Regions from separate parts of the Mesorhizobium sp. M5C.F.Cr.IN.023.01.1.1 genome, predicted to be linked through region 2. Evidence: predicted binding sites of a transcription regulator. Region 2 holds the regulator's gene; each other region holds the start of a gene.
The links. Region 2 encodes LexA, which represses DNA repair genes until DNA is damaged. Its sites were predicted from a motif close to TGTTCNNNNTGTGTTCNG; they were not measured.

Region 1 (6,330 bases), on a different contig from region 2:
CAAAGCAGCGTGCCATAGGGCACGCGGAAACGGAAGCCATTGGCCGCGATCGTCGCCGATTCCATGTCGAGCGCAATCGCCCGTGACTGCGACAGCCGCTGCACCGGCCCGCGCTGGTCGCGCAGCTCCCAGTTGCGGTTGTCGATGGTGGCGACGGTGCCGGTGCGCATGATACGCTTGAGGTCGTAGCCGGAAAGGCCGGTGACTTCGGCGACCGCCTCCTGCAGCGCCACCTGGATTTCGGCCAGCGGCGGGATCGGCACCCACACCGGAAGATCATCGTCCAGAACATGGTCTTCCCGCACATAGGCATGCGCCAGCACATAGTCGCCCAGTGCCTGGGTGTTGCGCAGCCCGGCGCAATGGCCGAGCATCACCCAGGCATGCGGCCTGAGCACCGCAATATGGTCGGTGATCGTCTTGGCGTTGGAGGGGCCGACGCCGATATTGACCATCGTGATGCCGCCATGGTTCGGCTTCTTCAGATGATAGGCCGGCATCTGCGGCAGGCGCGGCGGCGCCACGCCATGGCTAGGCGCGCTTTGTCCAGCCTTGGTGACGACATTTCCCGGCTCAACGAATTCGACGTATCCGCCGCCGCCTTTCGCCATTAGCTCGTGCGCACGGGCGACGAATTCGTCGATGTAGAACTGGTAGTTGGTGAACAGCACGAAATTCTGGAAATGCTGGGGACTGGTCGCCGTATAGTGCGACATCCGGTGCAGCGAGTAGTCGATGCGTTGCGCCGTGAACGCCGCCAGCGGCCTGGCTTCGCCTAAAGCCACTTCGAACGTGCCGTTGGCGATCTGGTCGTCGGTGCCGTCGAGATCCGGCACGTCGAACAGGTCACGGATCGGCCGCCTGATGCGCTCGGCTGCCGCGCCGTCGACATGGGAGCCTTCCAGGAACGCGAAATGCAGCGGAATGGGCGTCGTCGATTCCGAAACCGTGACCGGAACGCCGTGATTGCGCATGATCAGGCGAAGCTGTTCGATGAGATAGCGTTCGAAAAGGGCGGGCTGGGTTATGGTGGTCGAGAAATGCCCAGGCGTCGGCATATGGCCGTAAGCCTGCCGCGAGTCGATCTGGGTGAACGAAGTCGTGGTGACGCCGACCTCGGGGTAAAAGGCCCGGTAGCGCTTGTTGTTGTCGCCGCCTGCGGCGAGCGCCGTAAACGAATCGCGCAGGAATTTGGTGTTGCGGTCGTAGAGAGCCTGCAGGGCCGCGACGGCCTTTCCGGCATCATTGAAGATCTGCCGGCCAAACGGCTCTGGCATCACGACTGAGTCTATGGCTTGGGGATAGATTCGCTTTTCCATGACCCAATATAGAGGCTTGGCAATACGGTTGGGAGGGGCCAAAGGGTCGTTTTTCATTATTGAATGGATTCAATGAAGGCCGATTGGCCTAGCCTCGCCGCAGGCTGACCAACAACACAAAGCCGACGCCGTTCTTCTTCAACGCCGGCGCTTCGATCGTCGAGCCGGCATCGGCGCGCATCGTGGGCACGGCCAGAACCGGCGCTGCAAGGACCGTCAGGATGAGCGCCGCCCGCGGCAGAAGCCGAAGGGCCTTGAGGGTGTTGGCGACGATGCGGTTCATGGCTTTTGCTTTTTTTCTTTCTCGGGTCTTTGTCGGTTCAGCGGCGAAATTGGTTCATGCAACCGAACCGGCAGGCGTTGGAACTGGCTTCATCCCAGGCACGGGCCGGGCGGCCGGCCTCGGCGACCAGGATGGCGAACAACATGCCGAACAGGCTCATCAGCAGGCAGACGATGGTGAAGCGGCGGGCGAACATTGCGTGGTGTCTCCTTCAACACGCATGAGAATGCCCTAATGCAACTGAACCGGTTCTGATGCCGGCGTTCATCTGCGGTTCAAATTTATCGACGGAGTGTTGAGTGCCGCCGCCACCGCGCGGTCGCCGGCCACGAGCGTCGCCGCAGTCTTGCTGCCGGCCCGCAGTCTTGCTGCCCCCAAATCTTGGTGACTGGGACGAAGGATGCACAGAGATTGCTGTTAGCTAGGGCGCAGAAGGCGAGGCCCGCCCGATCGATCCGGCGTCTCAAACAGACGGCGCAAACAAAAACGGGGCCTTCGCGGCCCCGTTTTCAATTTATGGCGGTGGAAACGATCAGAGCTTGTGCCAAGTCTGGCTCTTGCAAATCAGCCCGCCGAGCACGCAGCCGCTCATCTTGAGCGAAGCGCCTGAGACCGAGGCCTTGCCCGAATAGGTCTTGTCGGTCTCCGGGTCGGTTATGGTGCCCGTATATTTATTGGCGCCGGACACCTTAAACGAACCGATGCGCTTACCGGCAAACTTGCCAGATTTGAGTGTGATGGAAAATGCGCCGCTGCCGCCCGCGATGGCGGCGGTCGCGCCGGCCTGCGTTTTCCAGTTGCCTTCGATCGGATCGGCCCAAGCCGCGCCGGCCATGATCAATGTGGCCGCCAAGGCCATGCTGATTTCGCGAAACATGTTTGTCCTCCCTGTGGAAATCCGGCCGGATGTTCCGCCCGCCGGTCTGCCTTTTACGCAAACGTAAGCTAATTCACGTCCTGGCAAAACAAAAGCGGTGCCGCTGCGGAAGACTTCAGGATTTTCTGGTCGCCCGAAGCGGTCTCATCGGTGAGAAATGAAACGTTCGCAACTCCATCTTTGTCTCCCGTGGTTAGCGGAGTCTTGATCTTCGCCTCGCAAATTTTCGTCAAATTTAGTGTAAACCGGCGAAATTGCTGGCTTTGCATCCTTAACGAATTCTCGCGTTTACCTCTTGTTTTAGCTTTGTTTTCCTCAAATTAAGCACGCCACTTAACGACGGATTCAAGCCTCCGGTTCATTCTCGAAAACATCGAAAGAGCGGCCACCCCCAAGGTTTACCAACAGATACCAAGGGACAGAACGAGGCAGCTCTCGGGAGCCTGACAGGGGCTAGAACAGGGGATTGAAATGGCACGTTTTGAAATGCCTGAAGCCGGCTTCGGCGCCATGGGGGCAACTGCCCAGGCCGACATTCTTTTCGAACTGGGCATGATGTATGCGACCGGCCGCGACTGCGAGACCGATGTCGTCGCCGCCCACAAATGGTTCAATATTGCTGCGATCAAGGGTTCGGTCCGCGCTGCGGAACTGCGCTCGGAATTGTCGGCCGCCATGTCGAAGGTCGAGATCGCCAAGGCACTGCGCGAAGCCCGCGAATGGATGACGATGCACTAAGTTGGCCCGAGTTCATCAGGCACCGAGATCACCGACAGGGACGCTTCAGGTCAAGGCCGCGCAAGACGGCCGGACCGGCAAGAACAAGGCCGCGCAAGACGGTCGAACCAACAATGACAAGAACGCGGCAGGCCGGATACAGCCAGGCTGCGCGACGGACAGGGAAGGCGAGCGGTTTTCGGGCGCGTGAGCGTTCGGGATTGTTCGATCGACAAAGCCGCGACCGGCCGGAACAAGGCAGGCGCGGCTTTTGCGTTTTCTGACCATGATCCCAAAAGTGGAAACCGGTTTTTGGAAAAGATCATGGTCAAACAGAAAGGCTTCAGGCCCAACTGAGTGCCGCCGATGCGCCTAGACAGGCTTGGCGAAGGGTGAGATTCTCCCGGCCACTCTGGAAGAGGCGCGGCCGGAGCGGTCGCGCGAGAGTGGAGGAGTTGTATCACCATGAAAAAGTTGGGTATTTTGAGCGTGGCCATAGTCGGCCTGATGATGAGCGCGCCGGTTGCGTTCGCCGAAGACATCACCTTTTCGGTGGTCGGACCAATGACCGGACAGCTTGCCACCATCGGCGACCAGTTCAAGCAGGGAGCGCAAGCCGCGGCCGACGCGATCAACGCGGCTGGAGGTGTCGAAGGCCGCCAGATCAAGCTCGACGTCCAGGATGACCAGTGCGATCCGAAACAGGCGGTTTCGGTCGCCAACCGCATCATTGCCAACGGCGTCAAGTTCGTCGATGGGCATGCCTGCTCGGGCTCAAGCATTCCGGCCTCGGCCGTCTATGCCGAAGCCGGGGCGCTGATGATGAGTCCGGCTTCGTCGAATCCAGAGCTGACCGACGCGGCCGCGAAAGCCGGCTGGCCGACGATCATGCGCCTTTATACGCGCGACGATGCGCAGGGCGCTTTCATCGGTCCATGGATCGCCAAGAAGTATGCCGGCAAGAACGTCGTTATCATGCACGACAAGAGCGCCTATGGGCAGGGCGTCGCCGACGCCGTCAAGGCAACGATGAACCAGAACGGTCTCAAAGAGATCCTTTACGAGGGCATCAACGCCGGTGAAAAAGACTACGCGGCACTTGTCACAAAGCTCAAGGACCTGAAGGCGGATGTGGTCTATTTCGGCGGCTACCACCCCGAAGCCGGCCTCATCCTGCGCCAGTCGGCGGAACAGAACCTGAAGTATCAGCTGATCATGCCGGACTCGATCGCCACGCCGGAATTCTGGCAGGTCGCCGGTCCGGCCGGCGAAGGCACCATGTTTGTCTTCCCGTCGGATCCGCAGGCGAAGCCCGAAGCCAAGGAAGCCATCGAAAAGATCAAGGCGGGCGGCTTCGTGCCCGAGGGCTTCACGCTGTTCTCCTATGCCGTGATCCAGGCCTTTGCCGAGGGTATCAAGCGCGCCGGCAGCGACGACCCGGCCAAGGTCGCCGAAGCGCTGAAGAATGGTGAGCCGATCAGCACCGTCGTCGGCCCTGTCACTTTCGATGAAAAGGGCGACCTCAAGAACGTCAGCTACGACATCAACCAGTGGCACGACGGCAAATACGCGCCGATCCAGCCGTAAATCGCCGGCGTCGCTTAGCGACCATCGGAGATGGCCGGGCAGACCCGGCCATTTTCATTTTGGGCACGCGTTTGTGGCGCGTGTCTTCGACGTCGCCTCGTGGATGAAGGAACAGCGGTCAGACGTGGGCTTCCTCGGCAAAACGCACCAGCACGGTCCCGTCGGTGACTTGTGCACCCTCCGCCGCGATCTCGGCGATCGTCCCGTCATGAGTGGCGGAAATCGTGTGCTCCATCTTCATCGCTTCCAGGATCAACAGCGGCTGACCCTTGATGACGGCGTCGCCTCTTGCCGCGCGCACCAGCTTGACCAGGCCCGGCATCGGCGCGCGCAGGCTGTCAGAGCCGGCGGCGATTTCGTCGGCCCTCGCCAGCGGGTCCGGCACCGCGAAGCTGTAGCCGATGGCGCCCGAAAAGACAGTGACATGGCCTGGCCAGCGGGCGAGGCGAGGGGCGGCGCGAAGATCGAGCGGACTGGCGCTGTCATAAGGTGCGTCCAGTGCCACTTGGAAGCGCTTGTCCGGCCGCACCGACACAAGCGCGACGATCTCATCATCGCCGTATCGTAGCCGCGTGCGCCGCGGAACAGTGTGGAAATGCGAATAACCGGCAAGCGACGACCACGGATCGTTGGACGGCGCCTGAGCCCCGGAGCCGGACGCCGCAAATGCGGCTGCGGCGACGATCTCGCTGCTCGGCGGCGGGACTGCGGTCAGCGCTTGCTGATGCCTGCCGATCAGGCCGGTATCGACATCGCCTGCCGAAAAGTCCGCATCAGCGGCAAGAGCAGCGAGAAAGGCGGTGTTGACGGTCGAGCCGGCGATCTCGGTCTGCGAAAGGGCTATGCCCAGCGCTTCGAGCGCCGCCTGCCTGCTCTTGCCGTGCACGATCAGCTTGGCGATCATTGGATCGTAGAACGGCGAGATGGCATCGCCGGCCCGCACGCCGGTCTCGATCCGCATGCTGGCGCCCTCGGGCGCGGTATCCGGAAATTTCAGGTGATGCAGCGTGCCCGTCGCCGGCAAAAAACCCTTTGCCGCGTCCTCGGCATAGATGCGCGCTTCGAAGGCATGGCCGGAGAGCGTGATCTCGCTCTGCGTGTTCGGCAGCTTCTCGCCGGACGCTACCCGCAACTGCCATTCGACCAGGTCGATGCCTGTGACCATTTCGGTGACGGGATGCTCGACCTGCAGGCGGGTGTTCATCTCCATGAACCAGAAGCGGTCGGCCTTCAGCCCTTGCGAGGCATCGACGATAAACTCGATCGTGCCGGCGCCGAAATAGTTGATCGCCTTGGCGGCCTTCACCGCCGCCTCCGTCATCGCCTTGCGCAATGCTGGCGTCATCGAGGGGGCAGGGGCTTCCTCGATCACCTTCTGGTGGCGGCGCTGCGCCGAGCAGTCGCGCTCGTAGAGATGCACGACGTTGCCGAAAGTGTCGCCGAATACCTGAACCTCGATGTGGCGCGGCTTGTCGATATATTTCTCGACCAGCACGCGGTCGTCGCCGAAAGCGGCCTTGGCCTCGCGCCGTGCACCAGACAGCGCC
Region 2 (6,330 bases):
GGCGCAGGCCGTGCGCATCTTCACCGGCGCGCCGCTTCCTGCAGGCGCCGACACCATCGTCATCCAGGAGAATGCCAGGGATCTCGGCGGCGGCAGCGTCGAAGTGACCGCGTCGACGGTTGAAGGCCGCAACATCCGCCGCCTCGGGCTCGATTTCTCGAAGGGCGACGTCCTGCTGGAGAAAGGCCGCCCGCTTGATCCGGCGGCATTGTCGCTGGCGGCGTCGGCCAACCACCCGCAGGTCAGCGTGGTGAAACGGCCGCTGGTCGCCATCATCGCCACCGGCGACGAATTGCTGCCGCCGGGCAGCGGCCTTGGCCCCGACCAGATCATCTCGTCCAATGCCTATGGCGTCGCCGCCGCGGCCCGCTCGGTCGGCGCAAGCGCGCTCGATCTCGGCATCGCCCCCGACCGCAAGGAGGCGATCGCCACGCTGGTGAAACAGGCGGTCGACGCAGACGCCGACGTCATCGTCACGCTGGGCGGCGCCTCGGTCGGCGACCATGATCTGGTCCATGACGTGCTGACCGGCGAAGGCATGACGCTCGATTTCTGGAAAATCGCCATGCGGCCGGGCAAGCCGCTGATGTTCGGGCGGCTGGGCGACATCCGCTGCATCGGCCTGCCTGGCAATCCGGTGGCGAGCCTGGTCTGCACGCAGCTCTTTCTGAAGCCGCTGCTTGCGCGGCTCGGCGGCCGGGCCTTCCGGCAGGACATGCGTCAGGCGCGGCTCGGCGCCGCCATGCCAGCCAACGATCTTAGGCAGGACTATGTACGCGCGGTGGTGAAGGAAGAAGAAGCCGGCACGCCACTGGCGACCCCGTTCGGCATCCAGGATTCCTCGATGCTCAAAATGCTGGCCGACGCCAACGGGCTGATCGTGCGCGAGCCATTCGCTCCCCCAGCCGCGACGGGCGCCGCGTGCAGCGTGCTGATGCTACGCTGAACAAAACGTCAACACATTCATTAAACTTTAAACGGTTGCGGAACACAACTGGAACAGATAGTGTTTGTTCTGGGTTTGTTTTTCTGATTCTGTTGGGGGTCGCGATGCTGACACGCAAACAACATGAACTGCTGATGTTCATCCACGAGCGGCTGAAGGAAAGCGGCATTCCGCCCTCGTTCGACGAGATGAAGGAAGCGCTCGACCTCGCCTCCAAGTCGGGGATCCATCGGCTGATCACGGCGCTGGAGGAGCGCGGTTTCATTCGCCGCCTGCCCAACCGGGCCCGCGCGCTGGAGGTGCTGCGCCTGCCCGATTCGATCGCGCCCGGCCTCAATGCGGCGCGCAAATTCTCGCCAAGCGTCATTCAGGGCAGCCTTGGGCAGGGCAGCCTCGGACGACAAATCAAACCGGCGCCTTCGCGCCTGCCCGCGGCCGGCAATGACGACGACGTCGTTGCCACCATCTCCATACCGGTGATGGGCCGCATCGCTGCCGGTGTGCCGATCGACGCCATCCAGCACCAGACGCATTCGATCTCGGTACCACCGGACATGATCACCGGCGGCACGCACTACGCGCTGGAGGTCAAGGGTGATTCGATGATCGAGGCCGGCATTTTCGACGGCGACACGGTTATCATCCGCAACGCCGACACCGCCCAGCCTGGCGAGATCATCGTCGCCTTGGTCGACGAGGAGGAAGCGACGCTGAAGCGGTTCCGCCGCAAGGGCGCCTCGATCGCACTGGAAGCCGCCAATCCGGCCTATGAGACGCGCATCTTCGGGCCGGACCGGGTCAAGGTGCAAGGCAAGCTCGTCGGACTGATCCGGCGTTACTGAGCGGCAGGCTTCTTGGGTTTCTCGGCCCTGCGGTATTGCGGCAAGCCCCTCGCCTCGCGCGAAAATCTCCGCTGCTCGTGCCAAGGCCTATATGGCTGTCTGACGGCAAAACGGATTTCTGCGCGCGTCGTCGCTGATAGCGGATCGAAGAAGACGGCGGCACTGCCCATGCGAGCGAGCTGCCGTTTGGTGACGACGAGAACCAGCGGATTGCGGCAGGGATTATAATAGGCTGTGGCATCGTCGATGACGATCAAATCCGCATAGGCACAGGCTGGCCGTGCGGTTTTGCGGTCGTCGGCGAGTGCGATGATCGCGCCGGACGGGTGTCGGGCGAGGCACAGGCCGGCAGTGCAGTAAAAGGGCGCTCCCGGCGGCAGGTCGGCCGGGTCGGCGATGTCGAACCGCACGTCTCCTTTTTCGAATTTTTCCGGCTCGACAATGGTCGCTGAAACCAGCGCATGTTTCCAGTTGTCGGTGGTGAATTCGTTCGAACGCACCCGGTTGACGGCAAGTTCGCCGCCGCCGATCGGCAGCGCCACCAGATGCGCATCTTCCGAAATCAGCACATCGGGGGTGCGCGTGTCGGAAATCGTCAGCAGGCCGGCGAGCGCAAAGGGAAGTGCCGCAAGCCGCAACCATGTCGTCGCCATCGTGGCGATGACCAGGGCGACCGTCACCAGCAGAACCGACTGCAACGAGATCAGCCCGACTGCATCGACCGGCGACCGCTCGGAAATCCATCCCGATATTGCGATCATGGCCGTCAGTCCCTTGCCCATCATGTAGAGGAAAGGTCCGTCGAAGCCGAAAGGCATTGCCAGAGCGCTGAGGACAGCCTGGAACATGACGACCGTGACGATTGGCATGACCGCCAGATTGGCGAACAGGCTAAGCGGCGATACGCGCTGGAAGTGCCAGATGGCGAAGAGCGCGGTGGCGCTGCCGGCAATGATGGAGGTCATTGCGATGGTACCTGTCCCAGCGGCGAGTTTTCGCGTGACGAAAGCGACCGGCGACCGTCGCTGTGGCGGCGCCGTGGCCCTGTCGGTACGATAGTCGGACCAGCCGGCATAGGCGCCCACGAGAGCAGCAGTCGCGGCGAAGGACATCTGGAAGCTTGGGCCGACCACCTCGTGCGGCGACACGACGATGACGGCGATGGCAGAAACCGTCAGATTGCGCATGGTAAGTGCCGCTCGGTCGAACAGCACGGCGACAAGCATTACCGCCAGCATGATGAAGCTGCGTTCAGCCGCGACCACGATACCGGAAAAAATGAGATAGGCAGCGATGGAAAGGAGTGCGGCAGCAGCCGCATATTTTTTGACCGGCCGGCGTGACGAAAAATCGGGAAACAGCGCAAAGGCGCCGCGCAGCAATCCCATGATCGTGCCGGCGACAAGCGCCATGTGCAGGCCGGAAATCGAGATGATGTGGTAGATGCCGGTGCGCCGCATCGATTCGTTTATCTCTTCGGGAATGCCGGCACGCACGCCGACCATCAGTGCGGCGGCAATCTCCCCCTCGGCGCCACCAATGCTGTCCCTGATATGGTCGGCAATGTTTTCGCGCGCCTTTTCGATCGAGGAAGAAAGGCGCGCGGCGAGCGGCGCATCCTCGGAAACGACGATCTTCGGATTGCCGAGGAAAAAGCCACTGGCACCGATACCGGCGAAATAGCTGTCAAAGGAGAAGTCATAACTGTCCGGCCTAACCGGGCCAGTCGGAGGCAAAAGCCTCACATAACCGGTTGCCACCGAGCCTGCAGTCATCTCAGCGGGAATTTTGCGTGCCGAAACCCTGACACGTCCCGGTGCATAACGCAGTGTCGGCCGGGCGGTCGACATCACGTCGATGGTCAGCCTGATCCGGCCGTTCGCCATCTGATCGAGCCTAACGACACGGCCGGTGAGCTGGGTCTGGATTTCCGAACCGAGCATCTGCGTTCCCGCGCGCCAGGTTTCAACCTTGGCGGCGAGAACACCGAATGCGCACAGCAACGCTGCCATGAAGCACAGATGCGTCTTGCGCCATGAGCGGGTGACAGCCGCACACAATGCCGTGAGGACCGCGACGGCAATGGGCTGCGGAAAGTCCGGTTCGACGGCAAGCGAAAAATAGACGATCACCCCGCACGCCAGAAAAACCGGCACCAGCAGGAAGGCGACGCCGCGGTCGAGTTCCAGGCCGGCTGCCGAGGCCACGCTGTTGCGGATACCGGATGGTGAAAGATGGCTGAGCTGTCGGCGGAAACGAATGACAGGCCCGGGTTGTGGAGCCGGTATTGGCGCGGAGCGGTCCGGCGAAAGAGGCTGGGTGGCCGGGTGCGATGCAGGCAGCGAAGCGGGCAGCGGCTCGGCGTGAGGAACGTCGGCAAACAGCGATCGTTCGCTGACGCTTGTGATCGCGCCCTCGCTCTCGTCCACGCCCCGGCCTGGTCCAGCCATCGGGTCTGCCCCTTGCGCCCTTGACCTCCTATGCTACATGAACGCGCGACGCGCGAAAGTCCGCGCAACCACATCCGTTTCCTGCGCTTGCCTGAGAGTTCCATGTCCGACAAGGTCGTCACCCGTTTTGCCCCCTCGCCCACCGGCTTCCTGCATATTGGCGGGGCGCGCACGGCGCTGTTCAACTGGCTGTATGCGAAACACACTGGCGGCAAGATGCTGCTGCGCATCGAGGACACCGATCGTGAGCGTTCGACCGATGCGGCAACCGCTGCCATTCTCGATGGGCTCGCCTGGCTCGGCCTCACCTGGGACGGCGAGCCGGTATCGCAGTTCGAGCGCGCGCCGCGCCACCGCGCGGTCGCCGAGGAGCTGGTGCGGCTCGGCAAAGCCTATTACTGCTATGCGACGCCGGCCGAGCTGGAGGCGATGCGCGAGAGCGCGCGTGCCAAGGGGCTGCCTCCTCGGTATGACGGCCGCTGGCGCGACCGCGACCCGTCGGAGGCGCCGGCCGGCGCCAAGGGCGCGATCCGCATCAAGGCGCCGGCCGGCGGCGAGACGGTGGTGCATGACCGCGTGCAGGGCGAAGTCCGCTTCCCCAACAAGGATCTCGACGATTTCATCATCCTGCGCTCGGACGGCAATCCGACCTATATGCATGCCGTCGTCGTCGACGACCATGACATGGGCATCACCCACATCATCCGCGGCGACGACCATCTGACCAATGCCGCCCGCCAGATGGTGATCTATCAAGCCATGAACTGGGACGTGCCGTCGATGTCGCATATCCCGCTGATCCATGGCGCCGACGGTGCCAAGCTGTCGAAGCGGCACGGTGCCCTAGGCGTCGAAGCCTATCGTGCCATGGGCTACCTGCCTGAGGCACTGCTCAACTACCTGGCGCGGCTCGGCTGGAGCCACGGCGACGACGAGGTCATGTCGATCGCCGACATGATTGCCTGGTTCGACATCGGCGACGTCAACAAGGGGGCCGCCCGCTTCGACTTCGCCAAGCTCGAGGCGCTGAACGGCGTGCATATGCGCCGCATGAAGAACGCCGAATTGCTCGATATCTTCATCGCCACTTTGCCCTATCTGGAAGGCGGCCCGGCGATCGCAGGGCGCCTCGACGACACGCGCAAGGCGCAGTTGCTCGCCGCCCTGCCCGGCTTAAAGGAGCGGGCCAAGACACTGGTCGAGCTGGCCGACGGTGCCGCCTTCCTGTTTGCCGAGCGGCCGCTGCGGATCGACGAGAAGGCGGCGGCGCTGCTCGGCGATGATGCGCGCGAGATCCTGCGGGGTGCTCATGCGGCGCTGAAGGCGATTTCAGGCGACTGGACGGCCGAAGCAGCGGAGGCTGCGATCCGGGAATATGCGGTGGCCGGCGGCCATAAGCTCGGCGCTGTGGCCCAACCATTGCGCGCCGCGCTCACCGGCAAAAGCACCTCGCCGGGCGTGTTCGACGTGCTTGCCGTGCTTGGCCGCGAGGAAAGCCTGGCGCGCGTCGCGGATCAAATCGATTAGCAAAACTGGCCCAAGAAGATTGGCATTGAAAGGTGGGTTTCGCAGTGCAACATTAGATCTTGGCCCAATTTGGCACGCAAATCCAATTGCGGGCGCAAACGCGCGAACTCCGGTGCTTTCGACGTGTTGCGTTGCAGATATTTCGCCTTTGCCGGCACTGAGAAAACCTAAAGGAGTTTGCAATGTCCGAAGCTGCGACAAAAATGGAATTTGGCGGCAAAACCCACGCGTCGACTGCGAAACTTGAATTCGGCGGCAAAACTCACGAACTCAAGGTGCGAAGCGGCTCGGTCGGACCGGACGTCATCGATATCGGCTCGCTTTACAGCACCACCGGGGCGTTCACTTATGATCCCGGCTTCACTTCGACGGCAAGCTGCGAGTCGGAAATCACCTTCATCGATGGCGATGCCGGCATCCTTTTGCATCGCGGCTATCCGATCGACCAGTTGGCCGAGCATGGCGACTTCCTCGAAGTCTGCTATCTCTTGCTCTACGGCGAATTGCCGACCAAGGCGCAGAAGGACGATTTCGACTACCGAGTGACGCGCCACACCATGGTGCA
Region 3 (6,330 bases), on a different contig from region 2:
GCGGCTTCTACGTCCAGTTCTTCAACGGGCTGATCATTATCCTGTCGCTGCTCGGCCACAAATGGAACCAGGCGCGGTATCGGTGAGGGAAGGGCGGACGTTCACACCGCGGTGACAAACCCGTCCAGCACGCGTTTCTGGCCGGCCTTGTCGAAATCGATGGTCAGCTTGTTGCCGTCGATGGCCGCAATGTTGCCGTTGCCGAATTTCTGATGGAAGACGCGGTCGCCGACATTGAAGGCCGAGGGTGTGTCGGCGACGGATTTGGCGACCAGTTCGCCATCGATAGTGCGGCCTTTGATTGAGGTGCGGCCGGCGCCATAGCCGGAGTCGGTCTCTCCATAGCCGATGCGCTCGACCTGGTGGCCGGAGCGTGAGCCCCAATTGCGGTCCGTCGCCTCGGTGCGATTGGCTTGAGCGCGCTGCCAGCCGGGCGTCGCATAGCTGTTGGAGAAGCTACCCGATTTTTCCTCGCCGACATTGTCGAAGCGCGACGCGCCATAGGGGTTCTGCCTTCCACCACGTCCCGAGGCAAAAGAACCGCCGCCGTAGGCATTGCCGTAACCGCCGTAGCTGTTGCCGCTCTCGGCGACTTCGACATGGGCTTCCGGCAGTTCGTCGAGGAAGCGCGACGGGATGGTCGATTGCCACAGGCCGTGGATGCGGCGGTTGGAGACGAACCACAAATGCAGGTTCCTCTTGGCGCGGGTCAGCCCGACATAGGCCAGCCGCCGTTCTTCCTCCAGCCCGGAGCGGCCGCCCTCGTCGAGCGCGCGCTGGTGTGGAAAAAGACCTTCCTCCCAACCAGGGAGAAAAACGGTCTCGAATTCGAGGCCCTTGGCCGAATGCAGCGTCATGATGTTGACGGCGTCGAGCTCGGCGTTCTGCTCGGCGTCCATCACGAGTGCGACATGTTCGAGGAAGGAGCGCAGCGATTCGTACTCCTCCATGGAGCGGATCAGTTCTTTGAGGTTTTCCAGCCGGCCGGGGGCTTCCACCGAGCGGTCGTTCTTCCACATGTCGGTGTAGCCGCTCTCCTCCAGGATGGTCTCGGCAAGCTCGGTGTGCGGCGTGGTCTCCAGTGCCTTCTGCCAGCGCTCGAAATTGGCGGCGACCTCGCGCAATGCTGCGCGCGGCTTCGGCTTCAGCTCGTCGCTCTCGGCGAGTTTTTCCGCAGCCTCCAGCATCGGGATGCGCAGCGCCCTGGCGGTATCGTGGATCTGGCGGATGGTGGCTTCGCCCAACCCGCGCTTCGGCACGTTGACGATGCGCTCGAAGGCGAGGTCGTCGGCGCCTTGGGCGACGACGCGGAAGAAGGCCAGCGCATCGCGGATTTCGAGGCGCTCGTAGAAGCGCGGGCCGCCGATGACGCGATAGTTGAGGCCGAGCGTGACGAAGCGGTCCTCGAACTCGCGCATCTGGAAGGAGGCGCGGACAAGAATGGCCATGTCATTGAGATTGTGCTTCTGCCGCTGATAGGCTTCGATGGTTTCGCCAACGGCACGGGCCTCTTCTTCCGAGTCCCAGGCGGCATGGACATGCACCTTCTCGTCGTCCTCGGCGACCTTTTCGGTGAACAGCGTCTTGCCGAAGCGGCCCTCATTGTGGGCGATCAGATGAGAAGCAGTGCCCAGGATGTGGGCGGTGGAGCGGTAGTTGCGCTCCAGCCGGATGATCGTGGCGCCAGGGAAATCCTTGTCGAAGCGCAGGATGTTGTCGACCTCGGCCCCGCGCCAGCCATAGATCGACTGGTCGTCGTCGCCGACGCAGCAAATGTTGACTTTATTTTCGCTCACGGGCTGTTCCGCGCCTGTCGGCGCGGGCCCTCCGCGGGGGCCTCGCAAGGGCTCGGACGCCCGGTCGGGCTTGCGGCCTTCGGCCGTTCGCAAACCTGTTGATGTTGAAGCTCGTCCGGCATCCGGCCGCTGCGCCAGCAGCCGCAGCCACATGTACTGCGCGGTGTTGGTGTCCTGATACTCGTCGACGAGGATGTATTTGAAGCGCTTGTGGTACTCCTTCAGCACGTCCGGATTGGTGCGGAAGATGCGGATCGGATGGCACAGGAGATCGCCGAAGTCGCAGGCGTTCAGCGTCTTCAGCCGCTCCTGATAGGCCTTGTAGAGCTCGCGGCCCTTGCCGTTGGCGAAGGCGCGGGCGTCGCCCTCGGCAATGTCGGCGGGGCCAAGACCTTTGTTCTTCCAGCCGTCGATCATCTGGGCGAACTGCTTGGCCGGCCAGCGCTTGTCGTCCAGCCCCTCGGCCTGGATGAGCTGCTTGATCAGGCGCACGACGTCGTCGGTGTCGAGAATGGTGAAGTCGGATTTGAGCCCGGCAAGTTCGGCGTGTCTGCGAAGCAGCTTTACTCCGATCGAGTGGAAGGTGCCGAGCCACGGCATGCCCTCTATCTGATGGCCGACCAGCAGGCCAATCCGCTGTTTCATTTCGCGCGCCGCCTTGTTGGTGAAGGTGACGGCGAGGATCTGCCAAGGCTCGGCCCTCTTGGTCTCAAGGATGTGAGCGATGCGGGTGGTCAAGACGCGCGTCTTGCCGGTGCCGGCGCCGGCCAGCACCAGAACCGGGCCTTCGGTGGTTTCCACCGCCAGCCGCTGCTCGGGGTTGAGCCCGTTCAGATAGTCGGGCGCGTTGGTGTGGCCGCTGCGGGCAGCCATGGCGCGCGCGGCAATGCCGGACGGGGCCGTGGGCCGCGCATTCGGTTCGTCAAAAAAGGGCATGTCTTCCGAAAAGCCGGACATTGTCCCCGAATGTAGTGATTCGGCAGCGAAAGGCCAGAAGTGTCTCCGTTTTGTTCTCTGTCCAGGCGGGGGAGTTACAAATCCGGTAGAACACCACCTATAGCGCCGGCCTGCTTGACAGGCACGGCAGGCCGGAGAAAGCAGCACGCAGGTGCGCGGTTGCCCATGGGCGCGCCGCGAAGCGCATCGGTCGGAAGGAGTATCATCCTGGACCAGCCGCCGGTCTGGCGGACCTGCGCTTGCGTCAGCAGCGCCTCACTGATCCGTGACTGGACCGTGCGGGCTCCTATCCTATGTTGCGCGGCGGAAGTACTTCCCGAAGCCGAGGAGAGCGCCATGACAAAACCGAGCCCTGCCAGCCCAGCCGTCACGAGACCCGCCATTACCCAGGCGATGATAGACGCCTATGACGAATACACGCATCTGACGCTCGACCGGCGGCGCTTCATGGAACAGTTGACCAGGCTTGCCGGATCAGGTGCGGCGGCGGCCGCAATCGCGCCGCTGCTGGCGGCGAATTCAGCACGGGCGGCGATCGTTGCCGAGGACGATTCCCGCGTGACGGGCGAGGACATCAGCTATCCCGGCAGCGGCGGCGAGATGAAGGGCTATCTGGTCAAGCCTGCCGGCCAGTCCGGCAAGCTCGGGACTGTCATCGTCGTGCATGAGAACAGGGGGCTCAATCGACATATACGCGACGTGGCGCGGCGCGTGGCGCTGCAAGGGTTCGTGGCGCTGGCCCCGGACTTCCTGTCGCCGCTCGGTGGTACGCCGGCCGACGAAGACAAGGCGCGTGACCAGTTCTCCAAGCTCGATCCGGCGCAGACCGTCGCCAATGCGGTCGCAACAGTCGCTTTCCTCAAAGAACACGCGGAAGGCGACGGCAAGGTCGGCGCGGTCGGCTTCTGCTGGGGCGGCGGCACGGTGAACACGCTAGCGGCCAACACGCCGGATCTGGCTGCCGCTGTCGCCTATTACGGCATGCAGCCGAAGGCCGAGGATGTGCCGAAGATCAGGGCGGCGCTGCTGCTGCATTATGCCGGGCTCGACACCCGCATCAATGCCGGTATCGACGCCTTCAAGAAGGAACTCGATGCCGCCAAGGTCGAGTACACGGTCTATGTGTATGAAGGCGCCAATCATGCCTTCAGCAATGACACGTCCGCGGCCCGCTACGACAAGAACGCGGCGGACCTCGCTTGGGGCCGGACGATCGCCTTTCTGAGGGAGAAGCTTGCCTGATCAGGCATCTGCTGGTTTGTGAAAAGCGACCCCGGCCACCACCAGCGCAATGCCGATGCAATCGATAGGGCTGGGTATCTGGCGGAGCACAATGACGCCGATCAGCGTGGCGATGACCGGCAGCAACGACAGCATCAGCGCGAAGCTCGAGCGCGGCAGCCGCGACATGGCAAGCTGGTCGCATATATAGGGGATGACCGACGAGCAGATGCCGACGCCGATGGCGGCGATGAGCAGTGGCGGCGCCGAGAAAGCCGGCAGCGCATCGGTGAAGCCGATCGGCAGCACGATGAGGAAGGCGACCGCCATGGCGGCACCCAGGCCGGCGATGCCGTCGCCAGCGCCGGCGGCGGCGACGCGGTGGCCAAGCACGATGTAGCCAACGAACAGCGCGCCGTTGAGGAAGGCCCAGAACAGGCCGATCGGGTCGCTTGACCATTTGACGTCGATCAGCAGCAAGGTGCCGATGACGGCGACGGCAAGGGCTGCGAGATTGCGCGGGCTTCTGACGCCGACAAGCGGGACGCCGATGGTGCCGACGAATTCGATCGCCGCGACCAGCGAGATCGGCAAGCGTTCCAGCGCCAGGTAGAACGAGCAATTCATTATGCCCAGGCAGGCACCAAAGGCGAGAAGCAGCAGTCTTGTCGGGCGGTCGGCGCGGGCGAAGACCGTCCATGGCCGGGTCAGCGGCGTAAAGACCAGGGCGGCCGTGACGATGCGCAGCCAGGCCATGCCGAGCACGCCGACATGCGGGAAAAGCAGCACGGCGAAAGCCGGCCCGAGATAGTGGAACACGGCGCTGACCCCGAACCAGACATGCGGCGGCAGCGAGGTCGCCAGCTTGCCAAAGACGGGCCCGGCGAGGGCAGGGATTGCAGCAGGGGCTTGCGCTGGATCATCCATAAGATCATTATCGCAGGCAGTTTTTTGGATTTATATGGCTGATAGCCGGCCGAAAAGATAATCTCTTTTCCAAAACCAAGGAGTTTTGTCTGAAACGCCTTCGAAACGAAAATACCGACTTGGATGCGGCTGATCTGAAAATCCTGCGCCTGCTGGAAAAGGATGCGCGCACCAGCACCGCTGAACTGGCGCGTTCCGTCGGTCTGTCGGCGCCGAGCGTGGCGGAGCGCATCCGGCGGCTGCAGGAGAGCGGCGTGATCGAGGCCTATACGGTGCGGATCAACCCGGCCGCGCTCGGCATGAAGCTGTCGGCATGGCTGCGGATCAGGCCGGTGCCCGGGCAACTGGCTGTGGTCGCCGAGATCATCCGCGATCTGCCGGAAATCGCGCAATGCGACCGGGTGACCGGCGAGGACTGTTTCGTCGCGCTGGCGCATTTCGGCTCGGTGGCCGAACTCGAACGGGTGATCGACCGGATCATTCCGTTTGCGATGACCAACACCGCGATCATCCAGTCGTCGCCAGTGGTGGCGCGCTCGCCGCTTGGGGCGATCAAGCGCCAGCGTTGATGTTGAAGGCCGATGCGATCGTTCGTAAGTAAGTGGGTAACAGACACGTATCCCGATCGACACCCTTTCTGACGCTGTGGTCAACGCCTTGGTCGAGGACGGCTCGCTGTCTGACGCAAATTTACAGGCCGCTGTGGCAAAATCTTGCTCGGGCCGGAGGTTTTCGAGGAAGTGAAGGAGGATTAGGGAACTTCGGCCCACCGAGCAGTAGGCCGTCTATCAGCAGTCGGATATAATCCCGGCCATGGCACGATATTTTGGGGATGAATGGCACGCAAATTTCGACCTACCGGCCGATCCCGCAGGTCGAAACGGCGGTGTTAGATGCTAACGTTCTCCTTGACGCCGCACTCATTGTCGACGGGGTCGGCGCTAATGCGGTGGCTGCTCTCAACGCAAGAGGAGTAAAGCTTGTTACCAGTGCTCGCGCTTGGGAAGAGCTTCACGAAACTCTATCAAAATTTAGAAATGGTTTGGCGCCGATCGACGCCATCGTTGATAAAGTTCTTGCAGGGAAGGTGGAGATTCGGACCGCAGAGGGTAGCCTGTCGAAAATCTCCGATCATGACCGGCATGTGGCACTCCTTGCCGCGGAGTGCAAAGGTTGCCTCCTCACTGAAGACCTCGAACTCATCAACGACATGAATGCGGCGTCTCTGCACGCCCGCACTCTGAGAGAGACACTATACGAATATCATAGCCTGCCTTCCGGGATCATCCCCGCTGCGCATGGAACAGCCTTCGGGGCGGATGGTCATATCTTCGCTAAAGCGGATGCCCACCTGGACATTCTGGGCGAGAGCAGAGAATGGAACCTTTTTGCGAATGAAGACCTAGGGCGAGTGGCCTATGACAGTCGG

Region 1: a site for LexA is predicted at 2,776-2,793, ahead of EOA78_RS01560 (sel1 repeat family protein). Genes of this name have one in related genera too.
Region 3: a site for LexA is predicted at 2,794-2,811, ahead of EOA78_RS20100 (UvrD-helicase domain-containing protein). Genes of this name have one in related genera too.

Annotation. Positions count from the first base shown of each region.
Region 1 is NZ_RZSU01000002.1:90,925-97,254, reverse strand. It holds gene EOA78_RS01575 (AMP nucleosidase) at 1-1,277, opposite strand, end outside; gene EOA78_RS01570 (hypothetical protein) at 1,408-1,602, opposite strand; gene EOA78_RS35775 (hypothetical protein) at 1,640-1,798, opposite strand; gene EOA78_RS01565 (DUF2147 domain-containing protein) at 2,135-2,479, opposite strand; gene EOA78_RS01560 (sel1 repeat family protein) at 2,951-3,217, shown strand; gene EOA78_RS01555 (branched-chain amino acid ABC transporter substrate-binding protein) at 3,662-4,783, shown strand; gene EOA78_RS01550 (acetyl/propionyl/methylcrotonyl-CoA carboxylase subunit alpha) at 4,902-6,330, opposite strand, start outside.
Region 2 is NZ_RZSU01000016.1:81,278-87,607, reverse strand. It holds partial or broken gene glp (gephyrin-like molybdotransferase Glp) at 1-946, shown strand, start outside; gene lexA (transcriptional repressor LexA) at 1,051-1,788, shown strand; gene EOA78_RS09510 (ComEC/Rec2 family competence protein) at 1,782-4,238, opposite strand; gene gltX (glutamate--tRNA ligase) at 4,341-5,765, shown strand; gene gltA (citrate synthase) at 5,948-6,330, shown strand, end outside.
Region 3 is NZ_RZSU01000050.1:30,035-36,364, forward strand. It holds gene EOA78_RS20095 (ABC transporter permease) at 1-86, shown strand, start outside; gene EOA78_RS20100 (UvrD-helicase domain-containing protein) at 102-2,753, opposite strand; gene EOA78_RS20105 (dienelactone hydrolase family protein) at 3,090-3,995, shown strand; gene EOA78_RS20110 (DMT family transporter) at 3,996-4,901, opposite strand; gene EOA78_RS20115 (Lrp/AsnC family transcriptional regulator) at 4,991-5,470, shown strand; gene EOA78_RS20120 (hypothetical protein) at 5,734-6,330, shown strand, end outside.